Regions from separate parts of the Streptomyces sp. NPDC127084 genome, predicted to be linked through region 2. Evidence: riboswitches for the same ligand, from Rfam matches in the RefSeq annotation. Region 2 holds a riboswitch; the other holds the start of a gene.
The links. Region 2 has a riboswitch for thiamine pyrophosphate ahead of thiO (glycine oxidase ThiO). Riboswitches for the same ligand answer to the same signal wherever they lie in the genome.
Positions count from the first base shown of each region.

Region 1 (16,968 bases), on a different contig from region 2:
CGGTGGGCTCGTTTACCTCGTACGGAAGTTCAAGGGATCGTCTGCCAACTCCTCGCACAGCGAGTGGTAGTACGTACGCGTGTTAGCCCGCTCGGGGGAAGGTGGGCATGAGCCCATGCGGCAGGGGGAGGGTCCTGGCGGACGGGCACGCGGCCCGTCACCACGCCTTCCTTGGCCTTCCCCGCGGCCAAGCCTCAGCGGGCACAAACGGAATATGCGCGGGGCATCCCACCCAGCGGGCGCTCTCTGTCAGTATCTGAAAAATCACTCCTTGTGATCTCCGGGCATGTGCAGCACCATGTCGGGCAAGAGGGCCAAGGCAAAGCATTCCTTGGCCGTTTTCATCTACTGCGGGGTACTGATGCGCGAGTCCGTTCGGGCCGAGGTCCTGATGAGCTTCTTGGTCTCCGAGGAGCTGTCCTTCCGGATCCCGGTGGAACTCCGATATGACACAGAGGATCCGTATGCGGTTCGGATGACCTTCCATTTGCCCGGCGATGCCCCCGTGACCTGGGCCTTCGCTCGTGAGCTGCTCCTGGAAGGCATCGGCGCGCCCAGCGGTGACGGCGATGTGCGCATCGCGCCGACCGACTCCGAGGCGGGCTCCGAGGTCGCCATCCGGCTCCAGGTCGGGGGTGAGCGGGCGCTGTTCCGGGTGGGCGCCGCTCCCCTGGCCGCGTTCCTCGACCGTACGGACAAGCTCGTACCGCTCGGTCAGGAGCGCACACTCGGCGACTTCGAGGAGCATCTGGAGGAGACGCTCGGGCGCATCCTCGCTGAGGAGAACGCCGGTTGAGGATCCCATGGGGACTCGCGGGTCGGAGCCCGACGAGGGAGCGGCGGGTGCGCTCCGCCCTACGTGCCCGTGGTCATGTACGGCGCCGACGGCCCTTGCCGCCGCGTGCCCGTGCTGCCGTACCGGCGGTGGTGCCCGGTCGGTCCGCGGAGACCACCAGGGCGGCCAGCGCGGTGGTCAGCGGGACCGACGCGACGAGGCCGATCGATCCCACCAGCGTCCGCACGATCTCCTCGGCCACCAGCTCGCTGGTGGCGACCGTGCCCACGCTGGACTGCGCGATGGAGAACAGCAGCAGCAAGGGCAACGACGCGCCCGCGTAAGCGAGTACCAGAGTGTTGACCACCGAGGCGATATGGTCCCGGCCGATCCTGATGGCGGACTGGTACAGCCTGCGCGGACCCATGGTGGGATCAGCCTGGTGCAACTCCCACACCGCCGAGGTCTGGGTCACCGTCACATCGTCCAGTACACCCAGCGAGCCGATGAGCACGCCCGCGAGCAGCAGACCGGACATGTCGATCTCCGGGTAGAGACCGTGGATCAGACCGGTGTTGTCGTCAGTGTTCCCGCCCAGCACCGCCCAGCCGATGAACAGCGAGCCCAGCAGCCCGATCAGCAGCAGCGAGATCAGGGTGCCCAGCACCGCGACCGAGGTACGGGCGGAGATCCCATGGCACATGTAGAGCGCGATCAGCATGATCGCGCTCGCCCCGACCACCGCCACCGCAAGAGGATTCGAGCCCTGCAGGATCGCGGGGAGGATGAAAAGGGTGAGCACCGCGAAGCTCACGGCCAGTGCGATCAGCGCCATCACCCCGCGCATCCGCCCCACCAGGACCACGGCGAGCGCGAAGAGCCCGGCGAGCAGCGCCATCGGCAGTTCCCGGTCCACATCGGTGACCGAGTACTGGAGCTCGCGCGGTGCGTCGGGGGCGTACGCCACCACCACTCCCTGGCCCGCACGCAGTTGCCGCGAGGAGTCGGGCTGCACGATCTCGATGAACGTACGCCCCTTGTCCTTGCCTGTGGTGACCTCGACGGTGGCCTTTCCGCACACACCCTGCTGCGGGTCCTCCGCAGGTCCCTCGGGCGTGGTGGTCTCCCCGGTCGGCGGCACCTGTCCGGCGTTAACGTCGGCGCAGTCGACCCGTTCGACCCGTACCACCCGTCCCTGCTCGGTCTGCCGGTCGAAGCCGACACCGGTGCGTTCATGGTCCGGCGCGCCACCGGGCCACAGCACCACCAGACCCACCGCGACGGCGGCGGCGAAGGGGATCACCACCGCGGCGATGATCCGCCGCAGATGACGGGATACGGGCGCGGGCGGGCCGTGCCCGTGGCTGTGCGCGTGACCGGGCTCAGGAGCGTGCGCGGGGCCGTGGGCGCCATCCGGTTCGTGGTCGGGTCCGTGGGACTGCGGCGAGGAAGTCACCGCCCGATCATCCCAACCCCGGAGGGGGCCCACTGTTCAGCACGCCAGACGGGGCGCTAGCGTGGTGACACCTTTGCACACGCGGGAGCTCGGAGCACCGGGCTGAGAGGGCGCTGAGATCAGCTGCGCCGACCGCCGAACCTGTTACCGGGTAATGCCGGCGTAGGGAGTAGGTCACGATGACCGTTCAGGACACACGCATGCCCGCCTCCGGCCCGAACGAGGGCGAGAACGAGGGCGGGAGGTCCATCGGCTGGCACAAGGGATACATCGAGGGCTCCCGCCCCGACATCCGCGTGCCGGTCCGTCAGGTTCACCTCACCAATGGCAAGGACGTGACCCTGTACGACACGTCCGGACCGTATACCGACCCCCGCACCGAGACCGACGTCCGCCGCGGGCTGCCGCCGCTGCGCGAGAACTGGATCATCGCCCGCGGGGACACCGAGGAGTACGCCGGCCGCCCCGTGCGCCCGGAGGACGACGGGATCAAGCACACCTCGCCGCGTGGCGGACTGCGCAACCTCGACGCGGTCTTCCCCGGCCGCCCGCGCCAGCCCCGCCGTGGTCGTGGCGGACAGGCGGTGACCCAGCTCGCGTACGCCCGCCGCGGCGAGATCACCCCGGAGATGGAGTACGTGGCCATCCGGGAGAACGTCTCCCCCGAGGTCGTACGCGAGGAGATCGCCGCCGGGCGCGCCGTCCTCCCGGCGAACGTCAACCACCCCGAGATCGAGCCGATGATCATCGGCAAGCGGTTCCTGGTGAAGGTCAACGCCAACATCGGCAACTCCGCCGTGACCTCATCCATCGAGGAGGAGGTGGAGAAGATGACCTGGGCGACCCGCTGGGGCGCGGACACGGTCATGGACCTCTCCACCGGCCGCAACATCCACACCACCCGCGAGTGGGTGCTGCGCAACTCCCCCGTGCCGATCGGCACCGTGCCGCTCTATCAGGCCCTGGAGAAGGTCGACGGCAGGGCCGAGGAGCTGACCTGGGAGATCTACAAGGACACCGTCATCGAGCAGGCCGAGCAGGGCGTCGACTACATGACGGTCCATGCCGGAGTGCTGCTGCGGTACGTGCCGCTGACCGCGCGCCGCAAGACCGGAATCGTCTCGCGCGGCGGCTCGATCATGGCGGCCTGGTGCCTCGCGCACCACAAGGAGTCGTTCCTGTACGAGAACTTCGAGGAGCTCTGCGAGATCCTCGCCGCGTACGACGTGACGTACTCGCTCGGCGACGGCCTGCGGCCCGGCTCGATCGCAGACGCCAACGACGAGGCGCAGTTCGCCGAGCTGAGGACGCTGGGCGAGCTCAACCGGATCGCCAAGCGGCACAACGTGCAGACCATGATCGAGGGCCCGGGACACGTCCCGATGCACAAGATCAAGGAGAACATCGACCTCCAGCAGGAGATCTGCGAGGAGGCGCCGTTCTACACCCTCGGCCCCCTGACGACGGATGTGGCACCCGCCTACGACCACATCACCTCCGGCATCGGCGCCGCGATGATCGCCTGGTGGGGCACGGCGATGCTCTGCTACGTCACCCCCAAGGAGCACCTGGGCCTGCCGAACCGGGACGACGTCAAGACCGGCGTCATCACCTACAAGATCGCCGCCCACGCCGCCGACCTCGCCAAGGGCCACCCGGGCGCCCAGGAATGGGACGACGCACTCTCGGACGCCCGCTTCGAGTTCCGCTGGGAGGACCAGTTCAACCTGGCCCTGGACCCGGACACGGCCCGGGAGTTCCACGACGAGACACTTCCCGCGGAACCGGCGAAGACCGCGCACTTCTGCTCGATGTGCGGGCCGAAGTTCTGCTCGATGAAGATCAGCAGAAGCATCACAGAGCAGTTCGGCGGCGATGCGGACGCCACCTCGGAGGAGATCGAGGCCGGGATGCTGGAGAAGTCCAAGGAGTTCGCGGCGAGCGGGAACCGGGTCTACCTGCCGCTGGCGGACTGAGCCGCGGCACCACGGGACCGACCGGCGACTACCGGGGGGAGTCGCCGGTCATCCGAGGTCAAGAGCGCTGGGCGGCCCGCGGCCGCAGCGCAAGGCCGTGCTTGGGAACTCCGCCTGGCTCGCGACGCCTGGTACGCACTCCCCCTGGCTTCTCCCCCTGCTGTTGCGGGGGCCCCAGGAGGTGCCTCCACGCTGCGTTGTCGACGTCAGCGGCGTCATCCAAGGATGCCCGGTACGAGGATGACGTCCCCCTGCCTGCGGCGGGGGGACCCCACCGCCTTGCGATCGCGTCCCCTCGGCCCTTGCGGGCCTGGGGAGGCCCCACCCCCTCGGGCTCCTGCGGGCCGGGGAGGCCCCATGCACCAGACGCCGCGGGCCCCGCCCTCCGGGCGGACGGCGCTATTCGTCAGACACGGCCTAGTCGGGCTGGTGTTCCGGGGGCCCGAAGTCCGGGCTGGTGAAGTCCGGGCTGGTGAACGCCGGGCGGGATGAGCCTGATGAACCCTCGCTGGGGCTGGTGAAGTCGGGGCCGCTGTAGCCGACCTTCGGGATGCGGTTCAGCGGGCGGGGTGTGGTGGACGAGGCAGAGCCCGCGCTGGGGTCGGCCAGGGCGGAGCGGAGGAACGGGATGATCCCCCGTTCCAGCAGGGCGTGGCGCCAGGCTTCGCGGGCCCGGGCGACTTCCGCCACCTCCTCCGGGACCTCGCCGCTTGTCCCGTCGGCGGGGACCTCCGTCGCGCTGTTGCGCAGTGCGGTGATCAGCAGCCCTATCACCGCCGCGAGCAGGCTCACCGCTGTGAGCGCCCCGAAGAACCAGCCTGCTGCCAGCAGGGTTCTGGCGAAGGACGGCTCAGGTTTGAGGGCCTTCAGCACATAGCCCACGAAGAGCAGGATCACCGCGGCGGTGCCGGCCAGTACGGGGGCCAGTACGGTGAGCACCGCGCCGAGGCCCGCGCCTGAGCCGGTTTCCGCCAGGTCGGACGAAGCGGGGTCGGACCCGCTGCCCTGGGTGGGTGACGACGCGCTGGAAGAGCGCAGCTCTTCGCGGACCTTGACGAAGTGCTCGTACTCGGCGGCGGCCGCGCTGGTTATCAACGCGGTGGCGCCGAGGGCCATGGTGCGCAGTTGTTCGGCGTTGAGCCGTTCACCGACCGAGGCCAGATCCGGGCGATCGGGTGCCTGGCGCAGCACATCATCGAGGATTCGCTCGTACGCGGCGCGATCCTCGGACAGCAGGTGCGGAGCGCTTTTCATCTGCATCCCCCGATGCTCCGTAGGGCCGTATCGCCCGCTTGGGTGGGCGGTTGGGCGGAAACGGAGGAGAGCCTGCTACGGATAAGCCGATGGTAGAGCGGTCACGGCACGGGGTGACAGGGGGTTTCCGGAAATCGCTGATGCCGTATCGCCGCGGCTGCCACTCAGTCGGCGAGGGGAAGCTCGACCACCAGCAGTTTCCCGGCCATGGTCACTCCGCCGTCCATCGCGATCGCAAGTCCGTCCGCGTACACGTGCGGGCCGTCGACGACCGGTCCTGAACTCTCTTCACCGTCGGCGGCGTCCTCGGTCCCGACCTGCCCGAGCAGATAGGGGATGGGACTGTGGCCGTGCACGACGCGCGTGCCGCCGTACGCGTCGAGCAGCTCGCGCACCGCGTTCGGTCCGTCCTCGTCGTCACGGAAGGAGAAGCGCTTGGTGAACTTGCGGAACAGGTCCCAGCACTCGTCCGCGTCGTTGCGGGTGAGGATCTCGTGGACGGTGTCGTTGACGTCCTCGATGGTGGAGCCGTACTCCAGGTAGGCGGTCGTGTCGGAGTGCAGCAGCAGATGGCCGTCTTCCTCGGCCACCGCGTCCAGCCGGGACATCCACTGGAGATGGACGTCCTGGAGCCGGTCCATGTCGCTCTTCTGGCCCCCGTTGAGGAGCCAGGCGGCCTGGAAGGTCGCGGTTCCGGCGCCGGAGTTGACGGGGGTGTCGCTGAAGCGCTTGGCGCCGATCAGCAGCAGTTCGTGGTTGCCCATCAGGGCCTTGCAGTAGCCGCCGGCCGCCGCGGCCTCCGCGGAGAGCCGCATGACAAGGTCGATGACGCCGATCCCGTCGGGACCGCGGTCGGTGAAGTCGCCGAGGAACCACAGCCTGGTGCTGCCGGCAGACCAGTGGCCGTCGGCGTCGATCAGGCCCTGCTCTGTGAGCGCGGCGACGAGCTCGTCCAGGTAGCCGTGCACATCGCCGACGACATACAGGGGGCCGAGGCCGTCGGGCGCCTGCTGCGGTGCCTCGGCCTCAGCGAGTACCACCTGCACGGTGTCCCCGCGGCGGCTGATGACCGGAAGGTCGCGCTCGGTAGGGGTGTAGCCCTCCGGCAGCTCGTCGTCGGGGTGGGCATCGCCCGGATGGACGGGAGGCTGGGGGACAGGCGCAGGGGCAGGGGCGGTACGGGGATCGCTGGGTACCGCGGGCGCGCTCATGGCTTCCGCGGGCAGCCGCTCGGTGTCGGCGGGCGGCTGCTCGGAGTGTGCGGGCACCGTCGGTTGGGGCGCCGCCTGCTCCGGCCGGCCGGGCATCCCGTCGGGCAGCGGGACCTGCGACTGCACCGGGACCTGGGCGTACGGGGGCACCCGGAAGTCGCGCACCGTATCCGTCCGCACCACGGGTCCCTGACCGGCCCCCTGCGTCATCGACCCCTCCACCACCGTCGCACCGCCGTACACCGTCGGACCGTCCTGGTCGGGGAGCTCCCCGGTGTCGTGCGCCCATCATAGGAATGCGGCCCGTGTTGTGTGATGCACCAGGGGTGCTGAATCCGGGTACACCCCGGATTCAGGGACCGTTTCACCCTGATTTGGGAGCTCTCAGTCCTGGGAGGGCGAACGCGGCGGGCTGACGGTGGTCCTGGGTGAGCGGCGCTGTGAGGAGGTGCGGACGATCAGCTCCGTCGGTATCACCTGCTCGACCGGTCCCCCGCCGTCGACGCCCTCGATGGCGTCGATGAGGAGTTGCACGACGGCGGTGCCGATACGCCGGGGCTTGAGCGAGAGGGTGGTGATGGGGGGCTCGGTGTTGGCGTACACCGTCGACTCGCTGCAGCACACCAGCAGCAGATCGTCGGGTACGCGCAGACCGTAGCGGCGGGCGGCGGCCAGCAGATCCGTGCCGTTGGGGTCGAAGAGCCCGTACACGGCGTCGGGGCGGTCGGGGCGGGCGAGCAGCCGGTCGGCGGCGACGGCGCCAGCGCAGGGGTCGTGCGCCGGATAGGACTCGTAGACCGGGTCCTGGCCGACCCGCTCGCACCAGTCGAGGTACGCGGTGGTGGACAGACGGGTGTACGTGTCCGTGCTGGTGCCGGTGAGCAGTCCGATCCGGCGCGCACCGGCCGCCGCGAGGTGGTCCAGCAGATCGAGTACGGCCGCTTCGTGGTCGTTGTCGACCCAGGCGGTCACGGGCAGGGTGCCCGCCGGGCGGCCGTCGGAGACCACGGGCAGGCCTTGGCGGACCAGTTCGGTGACGACCGGGTCGTGGTCGGAGGGGTCGATCACGACGGTGCCGTCGAGTGCGACGTTGGACCAGACGTCGTGGCGGGAGGTGGCCGGGAGGATGACGAGCGCGTAGCCGCGGGCGAGCGCCGCGGAGGTCGCGGCCCTCGCCATCTCGGCGAAGTAGGCGAACTCGGTGAAGGTGAAAGGTTCATCCCCGTAGGTGGTCACCGTCAGACCGATGAGGCCCGACTTGCCGGTACGGAGGGTCCGGGCGGCGGCCGACGGGCGGTAGCCCAGCCGGTCGGCGACCTCGCGTACGTGGCGGCGTGTGGCGTCCGGGAGTCTGCCCTTGCCGTTGAGCGCGTCGGAGACCGTCGTGATGGAGACACCGGCCGCGGCGGCCACATCCCGGATGCCCGCCCTGCCCTGCCGACGGCCCCGGCGCGCTGTCTCTGTCCGGCTTACCTGGTGCTTCCCTGCTGCTGTCATGGCGAGCCGATAGTAGGGCGATGGCGAGCGGTTGGTCCGGTCGCATATGCAGCCGTTGACAGACACGATTCTGCATGGAGGTATGGGCATAAAGGCCTTTGAAACAAAGGCTGTTGAGTGCCTTCGGGATGGTCTTATGGGTTGGGTGGGGGAGGTGCCTGTCGATGGGGCTATGTCTCGAAGAGGTCTCAACTCACTACTACGGGTGATGCGCGCCACGGAGTGAGCCACCGGCGCGCGGTGTCGGAAAGGCGCTCCCCCACCCCCGTGCACAGCGGCTGGGAATCCTCATATGGTGAGCAGTATTGGCGAGTGAGTGCGTGAGTGCCTCAATGCCTGAAACGCGTGTACGACGGTCGAGGAGGACCTGCGGTGAGCGAGACAAGCCCCAAGCTGCGCGCCGAGCTGGACGGCATCCCCACCTACAAGCCGGGAAAGCCCGCCGCCGCCGGCGCCGACGGGCCCACCGCCTTCAAGCTGTCCTCCAACGAGAACCCGTATCCGCCCCTGCCCGGGGTGATGGAGTCGGCGGTCGCCGCGGCGTCGGCCTTCAACCGCTACCCGGACATGGCCTGCACCGGGCTGATGAACGAGCTCTCGGATCGCTTCGGCGTGCCGCTGTCGCATCTGGCGACCGGCACCGGCTCGGTCGGCGTCGCCCAGCAGCTGATCCAGGCCACCGCGGGCCCGGGTGACGAGGTCATGTACGCGTGGCGGTCCTTCGAGGCCTATCCGATCATCACCCGGATCAGCGGTGCCACACCGGTGCAGGTTCCGCTCACCGCGGGTGATGTGCACGATCTGGACGCGATGGCGGACGCGGTGACCGACCGCACGCGGCTGATCTTCGTCTGCAACCCGAACAACCCCACCGGCACGGTGGTGCACCGCGAGGAGCTGGAGCGGTTCCTGGACCGGGTGCCGTCCGATGTGCTGGTGGTGCTGGACGAGGCGTACCGCGAGTTCATCAGGGACACGGATGTGCCCGACGGGCTCGAGCTCTACCGGAGCCGCCCCAACGTCGCCGTCCTGCGTACCTTCTCCAAGGCGTACGGACTGGCCGGGCTGCGGGTCGGATTCGCCGTCGCGCACGAGCCGGTGGCGGCTGCCCTGCGCAAGACGGCGGTGCCCTTCGGGGTGAGCCAGCTCGCGCAGGACGCGGCGGTCGCGTCGCTGCGGGCCGAGGACGAACTGCTGGGGCGGGTCGGTTCGTTGGTGGGCGAGCGCAACCGTGTGTACGAAGGGCTGGTGAAGCAGGGCTGGACCGTGCCGCCGACCCAGGCGAACTTCGTCTGGCTGCGGCTCGGCGAGCGTACGGTCGACTTCGCGGCGGCGTGCGAGCGGGCCGGGGTCATCGTGCGGCCGTTCCCTGGGGAGGGCGTACGCGTCACCATCGGCGAGTGCGAGGCCAACGATGTGTTCCTGCACACGGCGGAGGCCTTCCGTACGGAGATGTAGCCCAGCCGTGGCCGATGCGGGTTGCCGCGATCGGCGCCTTCCGAGCCCTGGTGAGCCGCCGCTCACCAGGGCTTTCGGTATTCAGCGCGGGCTTTCGCGGTCGCCGGGCTTCCCGGGGCCTCGCGGCCCCCGGGCCGAGCCGGGTTGCTGATCACTCACAGGGAGGGGGGCCCGCCCACCAGTGCGGTTTTGAGGTGGGGCATAATGCTTGTGAATGTGAACGCGTTCACAAGCTCGCCCGCAAGGAGGACGACGTGGACCCAGTCCTGGCCTTGGCGCCGGAGACCCTGGCGCGCTGGCAGTTCGGCATCACCACCGTCTATCACTTCCTCTTCGTACCGCTGACGATCTCGCTGGCCGCCCTGACGGCAGGCCTCCAGACCGCCTGGGTGCGGACGCAGAAGGAGAAGTACCTCAAGGCGACCAAGTTCTGGGGCAAGCTCTTCCTGATCAACATCGCGATGGGTGTGGTCACCGGTATCGTGCAGGAGTTCCAGTTCGGTATGAACTGGTCCGACTACTCCCGCTTCGTCGGTGATGTGTTCGGCGCCCCGCTCGCCTTCGAAGCCCTGATCGCCTTCTTCTTCGAGTCGACCTTCATCGGACTCTGGATCTTCGGCTGGGACAAGCTGCCCAAGAAGATCCATCTCGCCTGCATATGGATGGTGTCGATCGGCACCATCCTCTCGGCGTACTTCATCCTGGCCGCCAACTCCTGGATGCAGCACCCCGTCGGCTACCGGATCAACAAGGCGAACGGGCGGGCGGAGCTCACCGACTTCTGGCTGGTCCTCACCCAGAACACCGCGCTCACCCAGGCCTTCCACACCCTGACCGCTGCCTTCCTGACCGGTGGCGCGTTCATGGTCGGCATCGCCGCCTTCCACCTCAGGCGCAAGAAGCACATTCCGGTGATGAAGACCTCGCTGCGGCTGGGACTGGTCACCGTCGTCATCGCGGGCCTGCTCACCGCGCTCAGTGGTGACCTCCTCGGCAAAGTGATGTTCAAGCAGCAGCCGATGAAGATGGCCGCGGCCGAGGCACTCTGGGACGGGGAGCAGCCGGCGCCGTTCTCCCTCTTCGCGTACGGCGATGTGGACGAGGGCCACAACAAGGTCGCCATCGAGATACCCGGCCTGCTGTCCTTCCTCGCCAACGACGACTTCACCTCCTACGTGCCGGGGATCAACGACACCAACAAGGCGGAGCAGGAGAAGTACGGGCCCGGCGACTACCGGCCCAACATCCCCGTCACCTACTGGGGCTTCCGCTGGATGATCGGCTTCGGCATGACCTCGCTCACCCTGGGCCTCATCGGGCTCTGGCTGACCCGAAAGAGGTTCCTGCTGCCGGCAGCGCTACGGGTGGGCGAGGACGAGGTGCCGCATCTGGTGCTCTTCAGGAAGCCGCTCGGTGCGAAGCTCAGCCGGCTCTACTGGCTCGCGGCGGTCTGGACCCTCGGTTTCCCGCTGATCGCCAACTCGTGGGGCTGGATCTTCACCGAGATGGGCCGCCAGCCCTGGGTGGTCTACGGCGTGCTGCGCACCCGCGACGCGGTCTCCCCCGGTGTCTCCCAGGCCGAGGTGCTCACCTCGATGATCGTCTTCACCGCGCTGTACGCGGTCCTCGCGGTGATCGAGGTCCGGCTGCTGGTGAAGTACGTCAAGGCCGGGCCCCCCGAACTCACCGAGTCGGACCTCAACCCGCCCACCAGGATCGGCGGCCATGACCGCGACCCCGACCGGCCGATGGCCTTCTCGTACTGAACCCGCGACTGAGTCTGGGACTGGGAGCTGACACATGGAACTCCACGACGTCTGGTTCGTCGTCATCGCCGTCCTGTGGACGGGCTACTTCTTCCTTGAGGGCTTTGACTTCGGGGTCGGCATCCTGACGAAGCTGCTTGCCCGCGGCCGGGCCGAGAAGCGCGTCCTCATCAACACGATCGGTCCCGTCTGGGACGGAAACGAGGTGTGGCTGCTGGCGGCCGGCGGTGCCACCTTCGCCGCCTTCCCCGACTGGTACGCCACCCTCTTCTCGGGCTTCTATCTGCCGCTGCTGGTCATCCTGGTGTCACTGATCGTGCGCGGTGTCGCCTTCGAGTACCGGGTGAAGCGGGCGGAGGAGCGCTGGCAGCGCAACTGGGAGCACGCCATCTTCTGGACCTCCCTGGTTCCCGCCGTGCTGTGGGGCGTGGCCTTCGGCAACATCGTGCGCGGGGTCAAGATCGACGCGGAGATGGAGTACGTCGGCACCCTCGGCGATCTGCTCAACCCGTACGCGCTGCTCGGCGGTCTGGTCACGCTCTCCCTGTTCACCTTCCACGGAGCGGTGTTCGCTGCGCTCAAGACCGTGGGGGACATCCGGGGAAGGGCACGAGGTCTCGCGCTGAAGCTCGGACTGGCCACAGCGGTGCTCGCGGTCGGCTTCCTGAGCTGGACCCAGGCGGACAAGGGCGACGGCGCCAGCCTGGCCGCGCTGCTCGTGGCGGTGGTCGCGCTGCTCGGGGCGGTCGGGGCGATCCGGACGGGCCGTGAGGGCTGGTCGTTCGGACTGTCCGGAGTCACCATCGCGGCCACGGTGGCGATGCTGTTCCTGACGCTCTTCCCGAACGTGATGCCGTCCTCGCTCAACGAGGCATGGAGTCTGACGGTGACCAACGCATCGTCCAGCCCCTACACGCTGAAGATCATGACGTGGTGCGCGGTGATCGCCACCCCGCTGGTGATGATCTACCAGGGCTGGACCTACTGGGTGTTCCGCAAGCGGATCGGTACACAGCACATCGCCGACCCGCACTGAATCCGCCGACCGGGCCGAGACCGTACCGGTCGGCACCGGCCAGCGGTGACCCCGCCGAGACCGTACCGACCTCAAGCGAGGGATGTTTCACGTGAAACCCATCGACCCGCGCCTGCTCCGGTACGCACGTTCCACCCGCCGTTTCATGGTGGCGGTGGTGGTGCTGGGCGCGATCGGAGCGGCGCTGGTCGTCGCCCAGGCGATGCTGATCGCCGAGGTGGTCGTGGGGGCGTTCCAGCAGGGGCTGGATGCCGCCGCGCTGGGGCTGCCGTTGTCCCTGCTGGCCGCCGTCGCCATCGGGCGGGCGCTGGTGAGCTGGTTGACGGAGCTCGCGGCCCACCGGGCGAGCGCCGCGGTCAAGAGCGAACTGCGGATGCGGCTGCTGGAGCGGGCGGCACGGCTGGGCCCGGGGTGGCTGAGCCGGCAGCGCACGGGCTCGCTGGTGGCTCTGGCGACGCGTGGTGTCGACGCGCTCGATGACTACTTCGCGCGTTACCTGCCTCAACTGGGGCTCGCGGTGGTCGTGCCTGTGGCGGTGCTGGCCCGGATCGTCACCGACGACTGGGTGTCGGCGGCGATCATCGTAGGGACGTTGCCGCTGATCCCGGTCTTCATGGTGTTGATCGGCTGGGCCACCGAAGCACGGATGAAGCGTCAGTGGGCGCTGCTGTCCCGGTTGTCCGGGCACTTCCTGGACGTGGTCGCGGGGCTCCCGACGCTGAAGGTGTTCGGGCGGGCGAAGGCGCAGGCCGATTCGATCCGCACGATCACCGGCGAGTACCGGCGGGCGACGCTGCGGACGCTGCGCATCGCGTTTCTGTCGTCGTTCGCGCTGGAGTTGCTGTCGACGCTGTCGGTGGCGCTGGTGGCCGTGGGTATCGGTATGCGCCTCGTGCACGGCGAACTCGACCTGTACACCGGTCTGGTGGTGCTGATCCTCGCCCCTGAGGCCTATCTGCCGATCCGGCAGGTCGGGGCGCAGTACCACGCGGTGGCAGAGGGGCTGTCGGCCGCTGAGGAGATCTTCGAGGTACTGGAGACCCCGGTGCCCGCGGCGGGTACGGGCGTGGTGCCGGGTCCTGGCGGGATCCGGCTGGAGCTGGACTCGGTGACCGTACGGCACAAGGGGCGCCCGGCGCCCGCGCTGGAGGGTGCCTCGCTGACCGTACGGGACGGTGAGACCGTCGCGTTGGTCGGGCCGAGCGGGGTGGGCAAGTCGACCCTGCTGGACGCGGTGCTGGGCTTCGTCCGCCCGGACGAGGGCGCGGTACGGATCGGGGCGGCCGATTCCGCGGCGGTGGACCTGTCCGGCGTAGACCTCGACGCATGGCGTGAACGCATCGCCTGGGTGCCGCAACGGCCGTATCTCTTCGCCGGAACGATCGCCGAGAACATACGGCTTGCCCGCCCGGACGCCAGCGACGGGCAACTCGCGGCGGCGCTGCGGGACGCCGGGGCCCAGGACTTCGTGGCCGGGCTGCCGGACGGAGTGGAGACCGTGCTGGGGGAGGACGGCTCGGGCCTGTCCGCGGGGCAGCGGCAGCGGCTCGCGCTCGCCCGCGCGTTTCTGGCCGACCGGCCACTGCTGCTGTTGGACGAGCCGACCGCCGCGCTGGACGGCGAGACCGAGGCGGGCGTCGTGGCCGCGGTAAGGCGGTTGGCCGAGGGACGCACAGTGCTGCTGGTCGTGCACCGGCCCGCCCTGCTGGCCGTGGCGGACCGGGTGGTGGAGCTGCGCCCGGGTGCGGTGGTGGGGGGAGGCGGTACGGGCGCCGCTGCCGGCAGCGGCGCGCGGGCGGTGCGTGGGGCGTACGGCCCGGAGGTGGGTCTGGAAACCGGCCAGGCCGGAGCCGCGCCGGTTGCTGCCGCGCCGGCCGGAGCCGCGCCGGTTGCTGCCGCGCCGGTGTCATCCGTGGACGCGCTGTCCGCGGTGGGCTCTCCAGGCGGGGTGCTGCGCCGGGTGCGTGCGATGGCCGGCGTGTCGCGCAGGCGGCTCGTACTGGCGCTGCTGCTGGGAAGTCTGGCGCTAGGGTCCGCGGTGGGCCTGATGGCGGTGTCCGGCTGGCTGATCTCCCGGGCCTCCGAACAGCCGCCCGTGCTCTATCTGATGGTGGCGGTGACGGCCACGCGTGCCTTCGGGATCGGCCGTGCCGTGTTCCGCTACGCCGAGCGGCTGGTCTCCCATGACGCCGTGCTGTCGATGCTCGCCGAGCTGCGGGTCGGCGTCTACCGGCGGCTGGAGCGCATCACCCCCGCAGGACTGCGCGACACCCGGCGCGGCGATGTGCTGTCCCGGCTCGTGGCCGATGTGGACGCGCTCCAGGACTACTGGCTGCGCTGGCTGCTGCCCGTGGGAGCGGCCGTCATCGTCGGTGCCCTGTCCGCCGGATTCACGGCCTGGCTGCTGCCCGAGGCCGGCGCCGTACTGGCCGTGGGGCTGCTGGTCGCCGGAATCGCCGTGCCGATGGCCGGCGCGGCGTGGGCGCGGCGGGCCGAACGCGCTGTGGCTCCGGCGCGCGGTGTGCTCGCCACCCGGATCGTGGAACTGCTCCGGGGCACAGCCGAGCTGACCGTGGCCGGAGCGCTCGGCAGCAGGGTGGGCGCGGTGCGCGAGGCCGATGCGCGGCTCGCCCGGATGGAGGCGCGCACCGCGTCGGCGTCCGCGCTCGGGGGCGCGCTGTCCGCCCTGACCTGCGGGCTGACCGTCGTGCTTGCGGCGTACGTGGGTGTGTCGGCCGTAATCGCGGGCCGAATCGAGGGCGTGGAGCTGGCCGTGGTCGTACTGACCCCGCTTGCCGCCTTCGAAGCGGTCAGCGGACTGCCGCTCGCCGTCCGCTACCGGCAGCGGGTGGTGCGCAGTGCGGAGCGGGTCTTCGAGGTGCTCGACGCCCCGGTGCCCGTCCAGGAGCCGGTGGATCCGGCACCTGCGCCCGGCTCGGCCTTTCCGCTCCGGCTGCGCGGGCTCTCGGCGCGGTACCCGGGACAGGAGCGTGACGCTCTCAACGGATTCGAGCTGAGCCTCACCGAGGGCAAGCGGATCGCCGTCGTCGGCGCGTCCGGATCGGGCAAGACCACCCTCGCCCAAGTGCTGCTGCGCTTCCTCGAAGTGAGGGAGGGGACGTACACCCTCGCCGGCAGGGATGCGACCGCGCTGGACGGCGACACGATCCGTCGTCTCGTCGGGCTCTGCGCACAGGACGCCCATATCTTCGACAGCTCCATCCGGGAGAACCTCCGGCTCGCCCGTACCGACGCGTCCGAGACCGAACTGCGCACCGCACTCGCCGGAGCACGGCTGTCGGAGTGGGTCGAGAGCCTGCCGGACGGCCTGGACACCCTGGTGGGCGAGCACGGTGCCCGGCTCTCGGGTGGTCAGCGCCAGCGCCTGGCCCTCGCCCGTGCGCTGCTCGCCGACTTCCCCGTACTGCTGCTCGACGAGCCGGCCGAGCATCTGGACCTCGCCACGGCGGACGCCCTCACGGCGGATCTGCTGGCGGCGACACAGGGACGCACCACTGTGCTGATCACCCACCGGTTGCATGGTCTCGATGCCGTGGACGAGGTCCTGGTGCTGGACGGCGGCCGGACCGTACAGCGCGGTCCGTACGCCGAACTGGCCGCTGTGGAAGGCCCGCTGCGGCGCATGCTGGAGCGGGAACACGCTGCTGAGCTGCTTGCCCTGCCGCACCGCTGATTGGGCCGATTGGCGCTACGACACCAACTAAATGCCACACAGCAGACAAATGTGGTGTGACGATCCGTGAATGGGTCATCACCACGGAGACCGCTGCCGGCTGCTGGAACACGGCCTGGTGCAGGGCCTGGTGGTGCTGGCCTGCCTGGTGCTCCTCCTGCCCGCGCTGCCGGCCGCCGCCAGCGACGGGCCCACCGTCAGCGCCCAGGTGGCAAGGCTGTATGAAGAGGCGTCAGAGGCGGCCGCGTCGTACGAGCAGGGCAGACGCGAAGCCGATGCCGAACGGGCCCACACCGAGGAGCTTGAGGAGCGGCTGTGGCAGGCGCGCGGTGAACTCGGGCGGCTGCACGACAGGATCGGCGGTGTTGCCCGCGCCCAGTACCGCAGCGGCGGGTCCCTCGCGGTCACGGCGAAGCTGCTGCTGGCCGACGATCCCGAGGAGATGATCCGCGGCTGGCAGCTGGCCTGGCGCATGGAGCTGACCGTGAACCGGCTGCTGGACGACGCGAGGCAGGCCGAGCGCCGCAGCGCCGAGGCCGAGCAGAGGGCGCAGGAGGCGCTGGCGGTACTGGATGCGCAGGCCGCCCGGCTGGCCGAGATCAAGAAGAAGATCGAGACCAAACTCCAGGCGGCTCAGTGGCTGCTCCAGGACAAGGCGAACCGCAGCGCCGCCGCCGGCCAGTGCGCGGGAGCGGTACGGCTGGACCAGTCGGAGCAGCCGGACGGCTCCCAGTGGGTGGCGCCGGTGCGGAACTACTCGCTTTCGGCCGGCTTCGACAGTGCGGGTGAACGCTGGGCGAAGCGCCACACCGGCCAGGACTTCGCCGTCGGCATCGGCACTCCGG
Region 1 covers NZ_JBHXFA010000021.1:12,032-28,999, forward strand. The annotation lists gene ACFWI9_RS07750 (DUF5326 family protein) at 1-70, shown strand, start outside; gene ACFWI9_RS07755 (SsgA family sporulation/cell division regulator) at 362-796, shown strand; gene ACFWI9_RS07760 (YibE/F family protein) at 870-2,231, opposite strand; TPP riboswitch at 2,303-2,417, shown strand; gene thiC (phosphomethylpyrimidine synthase ThiC) at 2,411-4,207, shown strand; gene ACFWI9_RS07770 (hypothetical protein) at 4,625-5,467, opposite strand; gene ACFWI9_RS07775 (metallophosphoesterase) at 5,626-6,897, opposite strand; gene ACFWI9_RS07780 (LacI family DNA-binding transcriptional regulator) at 7,057-8,169, opposite strand; gene hisC (histidinol-phosphate transaminase) at 8,542-9,627, shown strand; gene ACFWI9_RS07790 (cytochrome ubiquinol oxidase subunit I) at 9,882-11,393, shown strand; gene cydB (cytochrome d ubiquinol oxidase subunit II) at 11,428-12,429, shown strand; gene cydD (thiol reductant ABC exporter subunit CydD) at 12,512-16,123, shown strand; gene ACFWI9_RS07805 (peptidoglycan DD-metalloendopeptidase family protein) at 16,194-16,968, shown strand, end outside.
Region 1: linked by a shared signal. The riboswitch ahead of thiC (phosphomethylpyrimidine synthase ThiC) and the one ahead of thiO (glycine oxidase ThiO) in region 2 are both predicted to bind thiamine pyrophosphate.

Region 2 (12,680 bases):
TTCGCCGACGGCACGTCGGTCTCCTTGCCGAACGCTTCGCGCGGCGGCGTCGTCGCCGCGTTGGACTCGGCGCTGGGTGCGGGGACCGGCGAGCGGTGGGGCGACTTCCTGAAGCGTGCCCGCGAGTGCTGGGATCGCTCGCGCCGCCCTCTGCTGGAGGAGCCGCTGTGGCCCAACTGGCAGGTGCTGGGTCGTGAGCCGTATCCGGCGCCGCGGCAGCGCCGGAGGCTGCGTGTCCGGCAGGCCGCCACACTGGCTCAGGTCGGTTCCTGGGAGCTGGCCGACCGGCGGCTCGGGGCCCTGCTCGACGCGTGCGCGCTGTCCTACGGGCTCGACCCGCGGCGGGTCCCCGCCAGTGCCGCCCTGCTCCCGTACATGGAGCACACGTTCGGCGCCTGGTACGTCCAGGGCGGAATGCGGGCCCTCGCACGGGCGGTGTACGAGCGCTGTCTGGAGCGCGGAGTGGAGTTCACCTTCGGCAGCGAGGTGACCGGAGTGCTCGAACGGGACGGCAGGGCGGTCGGCCTGGAGTTGGCCGGCGGCTCCACCGTCGAGGCGGACGAGGTGGTGGCGGCTGCCGGGCGCGGCGGGCTCGCCGGGCGGGAGTTGTGGCGGGACGGCGATGTACGGCCGGGCGCGACAGACCCGGATCCTGGCAGGTTCACGGTGTTGCTGGCGCTGCGCGGGGCCCGGGCCACGGGAGCCGCGCACCGGACCGTGGTGCACTCGCCCGATACGGCGGCCGAGGCCGCGGCGGTCTTCGGCGGTGGACCGGCCGAGCTGCCGACGGTCACCGTGCTGCGCCCGGACGACCCGACGACGCGTCCGGACCAGGACCATGAGGCGGTCACGCTGACCGCGACGGTCTCCGGCGATCCGGTCCACTGGTCTGACAAGGCGGTGCGGGAGCGCTGGGCGGACACGCTCCTCACCGCAGCGGAGCAGGTGATCCCGGACATAGGAGAGCGGCTGCTCTGGCGCGAGGTCCTCACCCCGGCGGAGACGGGCCGGGTCCGCCCGCCCGCGCTGGCAGGCGAGGGGGGCGCCTACCTCCGTCCATCGAACAGCACCCGCCTGGCCGGCCTCCACCTCGCGGGCGGCTGGTCCCACCCCGGCGGCGGACTGGCCCACGCGGGCATGTCGGGCGCGCTGGTGGCGGGCCTGATCGTGGAGGGTGAGGACTTCCGCGGCTCGCAGTGAGGCCTGCCTCGCGGTCTCGGGTCGGCACTCACGCGTGCCTCGGCGCCGTGTGGCCTCGCACCGCGCGGTGGGCGGGTTTCGCGGGTGTGCCGAACTCTCGAACCGCGCACGCCCCGCCGCGCGACGCTCAGTAGCGGTGCGGCCGGCCGTTCTCGTAGCCGTCGTGGTCGGGCTCCGTGTTCGGATAACCGTAGCCGTAGCCGTACGACTGCTGCGGTGCTTCGGCGCCATCGCGCTGCTGGGGCACCCAGACCCCGCCGGGCGGGGTCTCCTGGTAGCCCTGCTGTGTCGCGTACGGGTCTGCGTACTGCTGTGCGGCATAGGGATCGGGGTACGACGCGTAACCCGTGGTTCCCACGTACGGGTCGGAGTACGCGGCGTACTGCTGCTGACCCGCGCCGTAGTCGTACGCGTCCTGTGCCTGCGCGGCGGTCGGCTGCTCGTACGGGGAGCTGTAGTCGCCGTAGCCCGCGTAGACGCCGTACTGGCTCGTGTCATCCGGGAGCGGCATCGGCTCGTACACCGGCTCCACGCCCGCGCTCGGGTCATACGCTTCGTATGACTCCCCGGAACCCGCCTCGTACGAGAGGTCCGAGACCTCCAGGGTGGGCTCGCGTTCGGCCGCGGGGCCCGCGGCGGGACCGGATGCCTTGCGGCGGCGGCTTGAGCCAGGACTGCCCCCTATGGCCCAGCCGGTGGAGAACCCGCGCCGGAAGGACAGGGTGACGTAGGTCTGGCCGACCGCGAAGCACGCCGCGCCGAGCCCGATGACGATCACGTTCGGCAGCAGCACGCCCAGGACGACGCCGAGGAACCCGCCGAACGCGAGCAGGCGCCAGCGCAGCCGTGCCTTGTACTGGAGCAGCACCTCGCCCAGCAGCCAAAGCGCGACAATGCCGAACGCGATGTAGAGCGCCGTCCAGCCCATGCCCGCCCCTCCTCATCGGCCGCCGCCGCGGGGTGGTGGCGGGTGTGGCCGGTTACGACTGCTCGTGCAGTTGCTCGTGCAGTCCGAGATTCTCGTAGATCTCGAGTGTCGCCGTGGAGTTGTTCAGCGTAATGAAATGCAGCCCGGGGACACCCTGGGACAGCAGTCGTGCGCAGAACTCCGTCGCGAACTCGATGCCAATGGAGCGTACAGCGGCGGGATCGTCGGCGACCGCGCGCATCCTCTCCTCCAGGGCGGAAGGGAAGGTCGCATTGCTCAGCTGACTGAACCGCTCGATCTGCTTCACGCTGGTCACAGGCATGATCTCGGGAATGATCGGGGTCGAGCAGCCGGCCGCGGCGACTCGGTCACACAACCGGAAATAGTCGTCGGGATCGAAGAACATCTGGGTGATCGCATAGTCGGCGCCCGCCCGGCACTTGTCCACGAAGTGCCTGACGTCCGTGTCCCAGTCCGTGGATCGCGGATGCATCTCGGGAAAGGCGGCGACCCCGACGCAGAAGTCGCCGGCGTCCTTGATCAGCCGGACCAGGTCGGCGGCGTAGTCCAGGCCGTCCGCGTGCTTGATCCACTCGCCCATGGGGTCACCGGGCGGGTCACCTCGCAGGGCGAGCATGTTGCGGATGCCCGCATCGGCGAACTGGCCGATCATATTGCGCAGTTCGGCGACGGAGTGGCCCACGGCAGTGAGGTGGGCGACCGGGGTCAGAGTGCTGTCGGCAGCGATCTCCTGGGTGGCCTTGACCGTGCCGGACCGGGTCGAGCCCCCGGCGCCGTAGGTCACCGAGACAAAGCTCGGGCGCACCGCTTCGACCCTGCGCAGCGCGTTCCAGAGGTTGCGCTCGCCTTTTTCCGTCTTGGGCGCCCAGAACTCAAAGGAGTACGAGGTCTTGCCGGTCGCCAGCAGTTCGCGCACGGTATGGGCGCGATCAGTCCTGGTCGAAGCTGTGCCAAGGGCCATATTCGCAGGTTAGCCGGGGCCACCGAGGTGCCCAACCGTTGTCCAGCTATCGGACAGGGAACCTTCACATTCGGCCTAGAGCCGTCTGATTCCCGTATCCACGTATCCGCATGCTGAGATCTGCCGCCGCCGCTCCCGGGTCGTCGGCCTCGGTGACCGCCCGGACGACCACGACGCGGCGGGCCCCGGCCTCGAGCACCTGCTCCAGGTTGCCCGCGTCGATACCCCCGATCGCGAACCAGGGGCGGTCCTGCGGGAGCGTGGCCGTGTAACGCACCAGGTCGAGCCCGGGCGCCGGGCGGCCCGGCTTGGTGGGGGTGGGCCAGCAGGGCCCTGTGCAGTAGTAGTCGACGCCCGGCTGCACGGCCGCCGCGGCGGCCTCCTCCGGGGAATGGGTGGAACGCCCGATGAGCACATCGCCCCCGAGGATGCCCCGGGCCGCCGGGACCGGCAGGTCACCCTGGCCCAGGTGCAGCACGTCGGAACCGATGGCATGGGCGACGTCGGCCCGGTCGTTGACCGCGAGCAGCTTGCCGTGGCGGCGGCAGGCGTCGGCGAAGACGGCGAGGTGGTCAAGCTCCTCACCGGCTTCCATGCCCTTGTCCCGCAGCTGCACGATGTCCACCCCGGAGGACAGCACGGCGTCCAGGAACTGGGGGAGGTCCCCCTGGCGCCTGCGGGCGTCGGTGCAGAGATAGAGCCGGGCGTCGGAAAGACGCGCGCGAGCGGTGGACATGGGCTGTTCCCCCGTGGCTGGTTGGCAGGTTCGGCATGGCGGACGGCGGATGGCATCGGCGGATGGGAGACCGCAGGCGGTGTACGGAGCCGGATCCGCCGGGCGCGTGTCTGCCCGGCGGCCGGTCCGTACACCGATGCCGCTGAGATGTATCCGCTGGATCAGGAGGTCAGACGGCGAGCGCCTGGGCCCGGCGCTTCACCTCCGTGCCGCGATTCTCTGCGAGCGCCTCGGCGGGGGTGCCCGGCAGGGTGGGGTCAGGAGTGAAGAGCCACTCCAGCATCTCTTCGTCGGTGAAGCCGTCGTCCCTCAGAAGCGTCAAGGTGCCGGTGAGGCCCTTGACCACCTTGTCGCCGTTGATGAAGGCGGCCGGCACCTGAAGTGTCCGGTTCTCACCGCGGCGCACGGCGATCAGCTGGCCCTCCTTGACGAGCTGGCGCACACGCGTCACCTCGACGTCGAGCATTTCCGCGATGTCCGGCAGGTGGAGCCAGGCGGGGACGAGGGCATCGATCTTTGCGTCAATCTCGGTCACAGGACAAGCCTGCCATCCCGCACTGACAGTCGGTAGCCGGGCCCTATGCGACTGCCGCCTTCAGGGGGACCCCGGGGTCCGCCGCACGGGCGGGGTCGAGCCGTGCGCCCGCCTCGATGAGTCGGCGGCCCTGGGTCACGTCGCGCGGCCTGCCGACCGCCAGCACGGCGGCCAGCACGCCGTGCCGGCCGCTGTCCTCCGATCTCAGCCAGAGCACGGACCAACCGGAACCCGATGCCGGGTCACCCCGCCAAACGAGTGTTCCGGCGCCCTCGTGGTGGCCCGCGTACTGCACGAAGCGCCCGAACTGCTCGGACCAGAAGTACGGCACAGGGTCGTAGCTGAGCGGCGGCTCGCCCCGCATGTCGCGCAGCACGTTGGCGGCGACCGTACGCGGGCCCTGGAGGGCGTTGTCCCAGTGGTGGACGAGGAGCCGCCTGCCGTAGCGCCGTGAGGGGAAGGAGGCGCAGTCGCCTACCGCGTACACATCGGGGAGCGAGGTGCGAAGTCGTTCGTCTGCGGTGACCGAGCCGTCGGCCCCGAGGGCGACGCCCGAGCCGGCGAGCCAGCGGGTCGCCGGACGCGCACCGATGCCCACGACCACCGCCCCGGCAGTCAGCCGCCTGCCTCCCGCGCCCACGGCGTCGGTCCCACCGCCGGTTTCGGCACCGGCCCCGGCGCTCTCGGCGAGGACGACCGCCCCGGGCTCGACCGCGGCGACCCGTGCCCCGGTGATGAGGGAGGCACCGCTCTCCGCGTACCACTCGGCCATCGGTGCGGTCACCTCGGCCGGGAGGGCGCCCGCGAGAGGCCGGTCGGCCGCCTCCACCACGGTGACCGCGCAACCGGCCTGGCGGGCGGCGGTGGCGAACTCCGCCCCGATCCAGCCGGCTCCGACGACGACGATGTCGTGCTTGTGCTCCAGCACCGGGCGCAGCCGCCGCGCGTCGTCCAGCGTGCGCAGCAGGTGGACGCCCTTGACGCCTTCGGCGCCCGGCAGGGTGAGAGGTTCGGCGCCGGTGGCGATCACCAGGGTGTCGTACGGCACGGGGCCCGCCTCGGTGTCGAGCTCATGGGCGTCCGGCCGCAGTCCGCTGACCTCGCGGCCGAGGTGGAGTCCGACACCGAGCCCCTCGAAGTCGACGTCGAGCGCGGATCCCTCCGCGTTCCCGAGCAACACGGCCTTGGAGAGGGGAGGCCGGTCGTAGGGCTGGTGCGGCTCGGCGCCGATCAGGGTGAGGCTGCCGGTGAAGCCCTGTTCGCGCAGGGCGACCGCGGTCTGGACCCCGGCCATGCCGGCCCCGGCGATGACGACCCGGCGGTGTGTGGTGTGCTCGTTCACCGGACCAGCCTAGTCTTCTGACGACCCGTCAGGAAGAATGGGCCGACCGGCACCCCGGCACCCCGGCCGCCGCGAGCCCGGCCGGGCTCGGCGCGGAGAGCTCTTCGACGACACTCGTACCGCGGCCCTCCTGGGACTCCCACTCCCACGCCTCCTCCAGCCGCACCCGCCCGTCCGGGAGTTGGACCACCGTGGAGACGCAGTGCCCGGAAGACGTCGTTCCGTCCTCCTTCAGCTGGACGTAGCGGAAGTCCAGCCGGTCGCCGTCGCGAGTGCCGACGAGATGCCCTCGCACCACGTCGCCGCCCGCGTAGTCGGCCCAGATCCGGCCGTCCCGCTCGTGATAGGCGAACCGGGTCCGGGTGCCCACCTGGCCCGGCGCCTGGTCCGCGACGGGGGCGAGTACGAGTCCGTCGAGCGAGCGGGCCATAGTGCGGGCTCCCTTACTGCGCGTTGCCGGCCGGAGTTAGGCTGACCACCGTACTGCTACTCGCGGGAGCCCGGCCGCACCGGGCTGAGAGGGAGGCTGAGGCGGCCTCCGACCGTACGAACCTGATCCGGGTCATGCCGGCGAAGGGAGGGTCCGGATGCCCGTGCATCCGCGGACGTCCGCTGACGTCCTGGTCATCGGGGGCGGAATCATCGGCCTGGTCACGGCCTGGCGGGCGGCGCAGCGCGGACTGCGCACGGTGCTCGCCGACCCCGACCCGGGCGGCGGGGCCGCGCGGGTCGCCGCCGGGATGCTCGCCGCCGTCACCGAACTGCACTACGGCGAGGAGACGCTCCTCGGCCTCAATCTCGCCTCCGCCCGGCGCTATCCGGACTTCGCGGCCGAACTGGAGGAGGCGAGCGGGCAGGACACCGGCTACCGCGCCTGCGGCACCCTCGCGGTCGCGCTGGACGCGGACGACCGGGCCCATCTGCGGGAGCTGCACGGGCTTCAGCGCCGTTGCGGTCTTGAGTCGGTGTGGCTCACCGGGCGGGACTGCCGCCGCCTCGAACCGATGCTCGCCCCCGGGGTCAGGGGCGGGCTGCGGGTGGACGGCGACCATCAGATCGACCCGCGGCGGCTGGCGAGTGCGCTGCTGGTGGCCTGCGAGCGGGCGGGTGTGGTCTTCCACCGCGCGTTCGCGGTCAGGCTCAAGGTCAAAGGCGACCGTGCCACCGGTGCGCTGCTCGGCTCACCCGGCGCGCCGGCCGGCGAAGGCCCCGCCGACGCGCATGAGGTGGACGCGGACCAGGTGGTGCTGGCCGCGGGCAGTCACAGCGGCCGGCTGGCCGGTGTGCCCGACGAGATCCTGCCGCCGGTGCGCCCGGTGAAGGGGCAGGTGCTGCGGCTTACGGTGCCGGCCCCGCGCGCCCCGTTCCTGTCGCGGACCGTACGGGCCGTGGTGCGGGGCAGCCAGGTGTATCTCGTGCCCCGCGCGAACGGCGAGCTGGTCGTGGGCGCGACCAGCGAGGAACTCGGCTGGGACACCACGGTCACGGCCGGCGGGGTGTACGAGCTGCTGCGCGACGCCCATGAGCTGGTGCCGGGCATCACCGAGCTACCGCTCACCGAGACCCGCGCGGGGCTGCGCCCCGGCTCACCCGACAACGCGCCGCTGCTCGGGCCCACCGAACTGCCCGGACTGCTGCTCGCCACCGGGCACTACCGCAACGGCGTGCTGCTCACCCCGGTGACCGGTGACGCGCTGGCCGACGCCCTGGTCACCGGGGAACTGCCGGAAGAGGCCCGCCCCTTCACCCCCCAACGCTTCTCCCCCGCGCGCCAGGAGGCGTCCGTATGAACCGCACGAGCACGACGGGCACACCCGTGAAGCCGACCGTCTCCGTCAACGGGGAGCCCCGGGTGATCGCGGCCGGTACGACCCTTGACGCGCTGGTGGCGACGCTGACCACTGCGCCCTCCGGGGTCGCCGCCGCCGTGAACGAGGAGGTCGTCCCGCGCGGCGAATGGCAAGTGACGGCACTCGGTGAAGGCGACCGGGTGGAGATCCTCACCGCGGTGCAGGGCGGGTGACCGGGTCCATGGCGGATGACCGTTTCACTCTGGGCGGGGTGGAGTTCTCGTCCCGGCTGATCATGGGTACGGGCGGGGCCCCGAGTCTCGACATGCTGGAGCGGGCGCTGGTCGCCAGCGGTACGGAGCTGACGACCGTGGCGATGCGCCGGCTGGACCCGACGGTGCGGGGCTCCGTCCTGTCAGTGCTGGACCGGCTGGGCATCCGGGTGCTGCCGAACACCGCGGGCTGCTTCACGGCCGGCGAGGCGGTGCTCACGGCACGGCTGGCGCGGGAGGCGCTGGGCACGCACTGGATCAAGCTGGAGGTGGTCGCCGACGAGCGCACCCTGCTGCCGGATCCGGTGGAGTTGCTGGACGCCGCTGAGGTGCTGGTGGACGACGGGTTCCTCGTGCTGCCGTACACCAACGACGATCCGGTGCTCGCCCGGAAGCTGGAGGATGTCGGCTGTGCGGCGATCATGCCACTGGGCTCCCCGATCGGCTCCGGGCTCGGCATCCGCAACCCGCACAATTTCCAGCTCATCACCGAGCGGGCCGGTGTCCCGGTGATCCTGGACGCCGGGGCGGGCACTGCGTCGGACGCCGCGCTGGCGATGGAGCTGGGCTGCTCGGCTGTGATGCTCGCCTCCGCCGTCACCCGGGCGCAGGAGCCCGTGCTGATGGCCGCGGCGATGCGCCACGCGGTCGAGGCGGGCCGCCTGGCGCACCGCGCGGGCAGGATTCCGCGCCGCCACTTCGCCCAGGCGTCCTCCCCGGTCGAAGGGCTCGCGGCGCTGGACCCGGAACGCCCGGCCTTCTGAGCCGGCTGGGAAGGCGCGCCGGCCCGGGTCCTGTGTCCGGACGACTGCGACGAGCCCCCCGGACCCAGCCCCGGGTCCGGGGGGTGTCAGGCCCGGATCCGGGGCGTCACGGCACGGCGGGGTATCCCCCCGGGTGGCCGAGCGCCCACAGGGCGCGGGGCGCCGGCTGAAGGCCGGGAGGGAGCGCCCTGGACTCACGCTCGATACGCCCGGAACCCGGTTCGCACCCGGGAGGGTCCACCCGCACCCCGGAGGTGGCCGGGAAAGGCCGTGGCGGGTCTCGCGGCTGGCGGGATCGGCCTGGACCGGGCCCGCTGCTACCCAGCGGGCAGGCTTCCACTCCCGGTGCGTCACAGCCGCGCTGCAGTACGGTGCCGGGGGCGGTCCTGGGGGAGAACGCTCCCCCGTACGGCTCGTAGACTCGCCTGCGTGGATACGACCCTTCAGGACCCCCTTGTCGGGCAGCTGCTCGACGGCCGCTACCGCGTCGACGCGCGTATCGCCGTCGGTGGGATGGCCACGGTCTACCGGGCCGTGGACATCCGGCTCGACCGGGTGCTCGCCCTCAAGGTGATGCACCCGGAGCTCGCCGCGGACGCGTCCTTCGTGGAGCGCTTCATCCGTGAGGCGAAGTCCGTGGCCCGGCTGTCCCACCCCAATGTGGTGGGGGTGTTCGACCAGGGCGCGCAGGGCGCGTACGTCTATCTGGCGATGGAGTACGTGCCCGGGTGCAATCTGCGTGATGTGCTTCGGGAGCGGGGCGCGCTCCAGCCGCGGGCCGCGCTGGACATCCTGGAGCCGGTGCTCGCGGCCCTCGGGGCGGCGCACCGGGCCGGGTTCGTGCACCGCGACATGAAGCCGGAGAACGTACTCATAGGCGACGACGGCCGGGTCAAAGTCGCCGATTTCGGTCTGGTCAGGGCCGTGGGCTCGGTGACGAACACCACAGGCTCGGTGCTCGGGACCGTGTCGTATCTCGCACCGGAGCAGATCGAGTCGGGTACCGCCGGGACCCAGGCGGATGTGTACGCCTGCGGGGTGGTGCTCTACGAGATGCTGACCGGTGCCAAACCGCACACCGGGGACTCCCCGGCCCAGGTCCTCTACCAGCATCTGAACGAGGACGTGCCCGCCCCGTCCGCCGCCGTACCGGGGCTGCCCGCCGAACTGGACGAGCTGGTGGCCGCCGCCACCGGCCGCGACCCCCAGGCACGCCCAGCCGACGCGGTGGCGCTGCTTGCCCGCACCCGGGAGGCGCGCGCCGCCCTCAGCGACGCTCAGCTCGACGCCGTACCGCCGCAGTCCAGGACCACGCGGCACGACGGCGCGGACGACCGGACGAGCGTGATCCCGCGCGCGGTGCCGTCAGGACAGGTTCCGGCGCGGCCCGGCGCGGCGGAGCACGGGAACGAACACCACGGGGCCGTCGAGCACACCAGCCGCCTGGTGCTGCCGGCCGATGCCCCGGAGGGCTTCGCGCCGTCGCGTCCGCGGCGCCCCCGACAGGGAGTGCTCGCTGCGGTCGTGGCCGTGCTACTGCTGCTCGGCGTCGGCACCGGGGTCTGGTACGTCAACTCCGGGCAGTTCACCCGGGTGCCCTCCGTGCTCGGCAAGACCGAGGCGGAGGCGAGGAAGCGCCTCACCGACGCCGGACTCGACGTCGAGCCGTCCAGGAAGGACTACAGCGAGGTCTACGAGCGCGGCACCGTCATGGCCGTCGACCCCGAGCAGGGCAAGCGCATCCGGCAGAACGGTTCGGTGACGCTGGTGATCTCACGGGGTCCCGAGATCGTCGAGATCCCCAAGCTGGAGGGGTTGAGTCTCGCCGACGCGCGCAGTGCCCTGCGCAAGGCCGGTCTGGCTCCGGGCGTGGTCACCAGGGAGTTCGACGAGGACGCCGCGCAGGGCACGGTCACCGGCTCGGATCCGGTGACCGGCACCGGTGTGCGCCCGGACTCCGCGGTCGCGCTGGTCGTCAGCAAGGGCGCGCCGATCGACGCCCCGGGGGTCGTCGGCGAAACCGTGGACGACGCCACGGCCGCGCTGGAGAAGGCGGGGCTGAAGGTCAGAATCGCTCCCCAGCGGGTCCACTCCCCCGAGGAGGCCGGTACGGTCGCCGTGCAGTCCCCGGCGGAGGGCGGCCGGCTGGCCGCGGGAGACACCGTCACGCTCACCGTCTCCAAGGGCCCGCGCATGCTCGAGGTGCCGGACGTCACCGGCGACGATGTCGACTCGGCGACCAGCGAGCTCGAAAGGGCCGGATTCAAGGTGAAGGTCGAGCGGAGCTTCCCGTTCCTGGGCACAGAGGTCGAGAGCCAGTCCGTGGCCGGGGGCGGGCAGGCGCCAGAGGGCAGCACCATCACCATCAAGACCAAGGGCCTCTGAGAATCCGAGAATCAGAGAAACCATAGGAACCAGAGAATCCGCGAAAGGTGTCCGAGCGACCATGCACAATCCCGTCGGCGCCCATGTACCCGTGGCCGGCGGTCTGGCCAGGACCGGCTTGGCTTACGCGCGCGAGATCGGCGCCGAGGCCGTCCAGGTCTTCGTGGCCAATCCGCGCGGCTGGGCCACACCGCCCGGGAACCCCTCGCAGGACGAACGCTTCCGCGCCGAGTGCGCGGACGAGGGCATACCGGTGTTCGTCCACGCGCCGTATCTGATCAACTTCGGTTCGCACACTCCGGCGACCGCCGAGAAGTCGGTGGAGTCGATGAGGCACTCACTGCGCCGCGGCCGGGAGATCGGCGCGCTGGGCGTGGTGGTGCACACCGGTTCGGCCACCGGGGGCCGTCCGCGCGAGGTGGCCCTGCGGCAGGTCCGCGAGCTGGTCCTGCCGCTGCTGGACGAGCTGACACACGACGACGATCCCCCGCTGCTGCTGGAGTCCACCGCCGGTCAGGGATTCTCGCTCTGCTCCGCCGTCGAGGACCTCGGGCCGTACTTCTCGGCGCTGGACGCCCATCCGAAGCTGGGCGTCTGCCTGGACACCTGCCATGTCTTCGCCGCCGGGCACGACCTGGGCGCGCCGGGCGGGGTCAAGGAGACCCTGGATCTGCTGGTGGACACGGTGGGCGAGGGACGGCTGAGGCTGATCCACGCCAATGACTCCAAGGAGCCGGGGGGCTCGCACCGGGACCGGCACGCGAACATCGGCGCTGGTCATATCGGCGACGAGGCGTTCCGGGAGCTGATGGCGCATCCGGCCGCCGACGGGGTGCCGCTGGTCATCGAGACCCCGGGTCCGCAGGACGCCTACGCGGCGGATGTGGCGCGGCTGAAGGGCCTGCGCCTGCCCTGACCGGGCTCCTCCGGTCGGCACCTCGTCAGAGCTCGGGACCGTCCCCCGGCTCCTCCTGGTAGGAGTAGCGCTGCTCCCGCCAGGGATCGCCGAGGTTGTGATAGCCCCGCTCCTCCCAGAAGCCGCGGCGGTCGGCGGTCATGTACTCCACGCCCCGCACCCACTTCGGGCCCTTCCAGGCGTACAGATGCGGTACGACGAGTCGCAGTGGGAAGCCGTGCTCGGCTGTGAGCAGCTCACCGTCCTTGTGGGTGGCGAAGATCGTACGGTCGGCAAGGAAGTCGGCGAGCCGCAGATTGGCGCTGTAGCCGTACTCGGCCCAGACCATGACATGGGTGACGGACGGAGCGGGCGGGGCGAGCTCGACGATCGTCCGGGCGGGTACGCCACCCCATTCGGCCCCCAGCATGCTGAACTTCGTCACGCAGTGCAGATCGGCCACGATCGTCGCGAACGGCAGGGCCGAGAAGTCCTCGTGGTTCCAGCAGCGCTTCTCGCCGTCCACCGTGGCGCCGAACACCCGGAACTCCCAGCGGTCCGACTTGAACTTGGGGACGGGCCCGTAGTGGGTGACGGGCCAGCCACGCTGCAATCGCTGCCCCGGAGGTAGTCCGGACTGTTCGGACTCGCGTATCTCCCGGCTCTCCGGCTGACCCATGTCATCCATGGTGACAGACCGGGAGGGGTGGTCATGACCAGGTCTGGGCCGATTCGGGCAACTCCTACTAAGCGTGCACTTACTGGACGGCCATGGATCACGGTGCGAGGATGCGCCCATCCTGCCCCAGTCACACGCGCGGAAGGAGCCTCTGCGATGCAGGGCGACCCTG
Region 2 covers NZ_JBHXFA010000088.1:694-13,373, forward strand. The annotation lists gene ACFWI9_RS20590 (phytoene desaturase family protein) at 1-1,200, shown strand, start outside; gene ACFWI9_RS20595 (hypothetical protein) at 1,328-2,128, opposite strand; gene metF (methylenetetrahydrofolate reductase [NAD(P)H]) at 2,181-3,110, opposite strand; gene thiE (thiamine phosphate synthase) at 3,175-3,846, opposite strand; gene ACFWI9_RS20610 (Rv2175c family DNA-binding protein) at 4,016-4,381, opposite strand; gene ACFWI9_RS20615 (NAD(P)/FAD-dependent oxidoreductase) at 4,425-5,675, opposite strand; gene ACFWI9_RS20620 (hypothetical protein) at 5,752-6,153, opposite strand; TPP riboswitch at 6,206-6,319, shown strand; gene thiO (glycine oxidase ThiO) at 6,311-7,513, shown strand; gene thiS (sulfur carrier protein ThiS) at 7,510-7,746, shown strand; gene ACFWI9_RS20635 (thiazole synthase) at 7,755-8,549, shown strand; gene pknB (Stk1 family PASTA domain-containing Ser/Thr kinase) at 8,979-10,934, shown strand; gene ACFWI9_RS20645 (deoxyribonuclease IV) at 10,996-11,850, shown strand; gene ACFWI9_RS20650 (sulfite oxidase-like oxidoreductase) at 11,876-12,508, opposite strand; gene bfr (bacterioferritin) at 12,665-12,680, shown strand, end outside.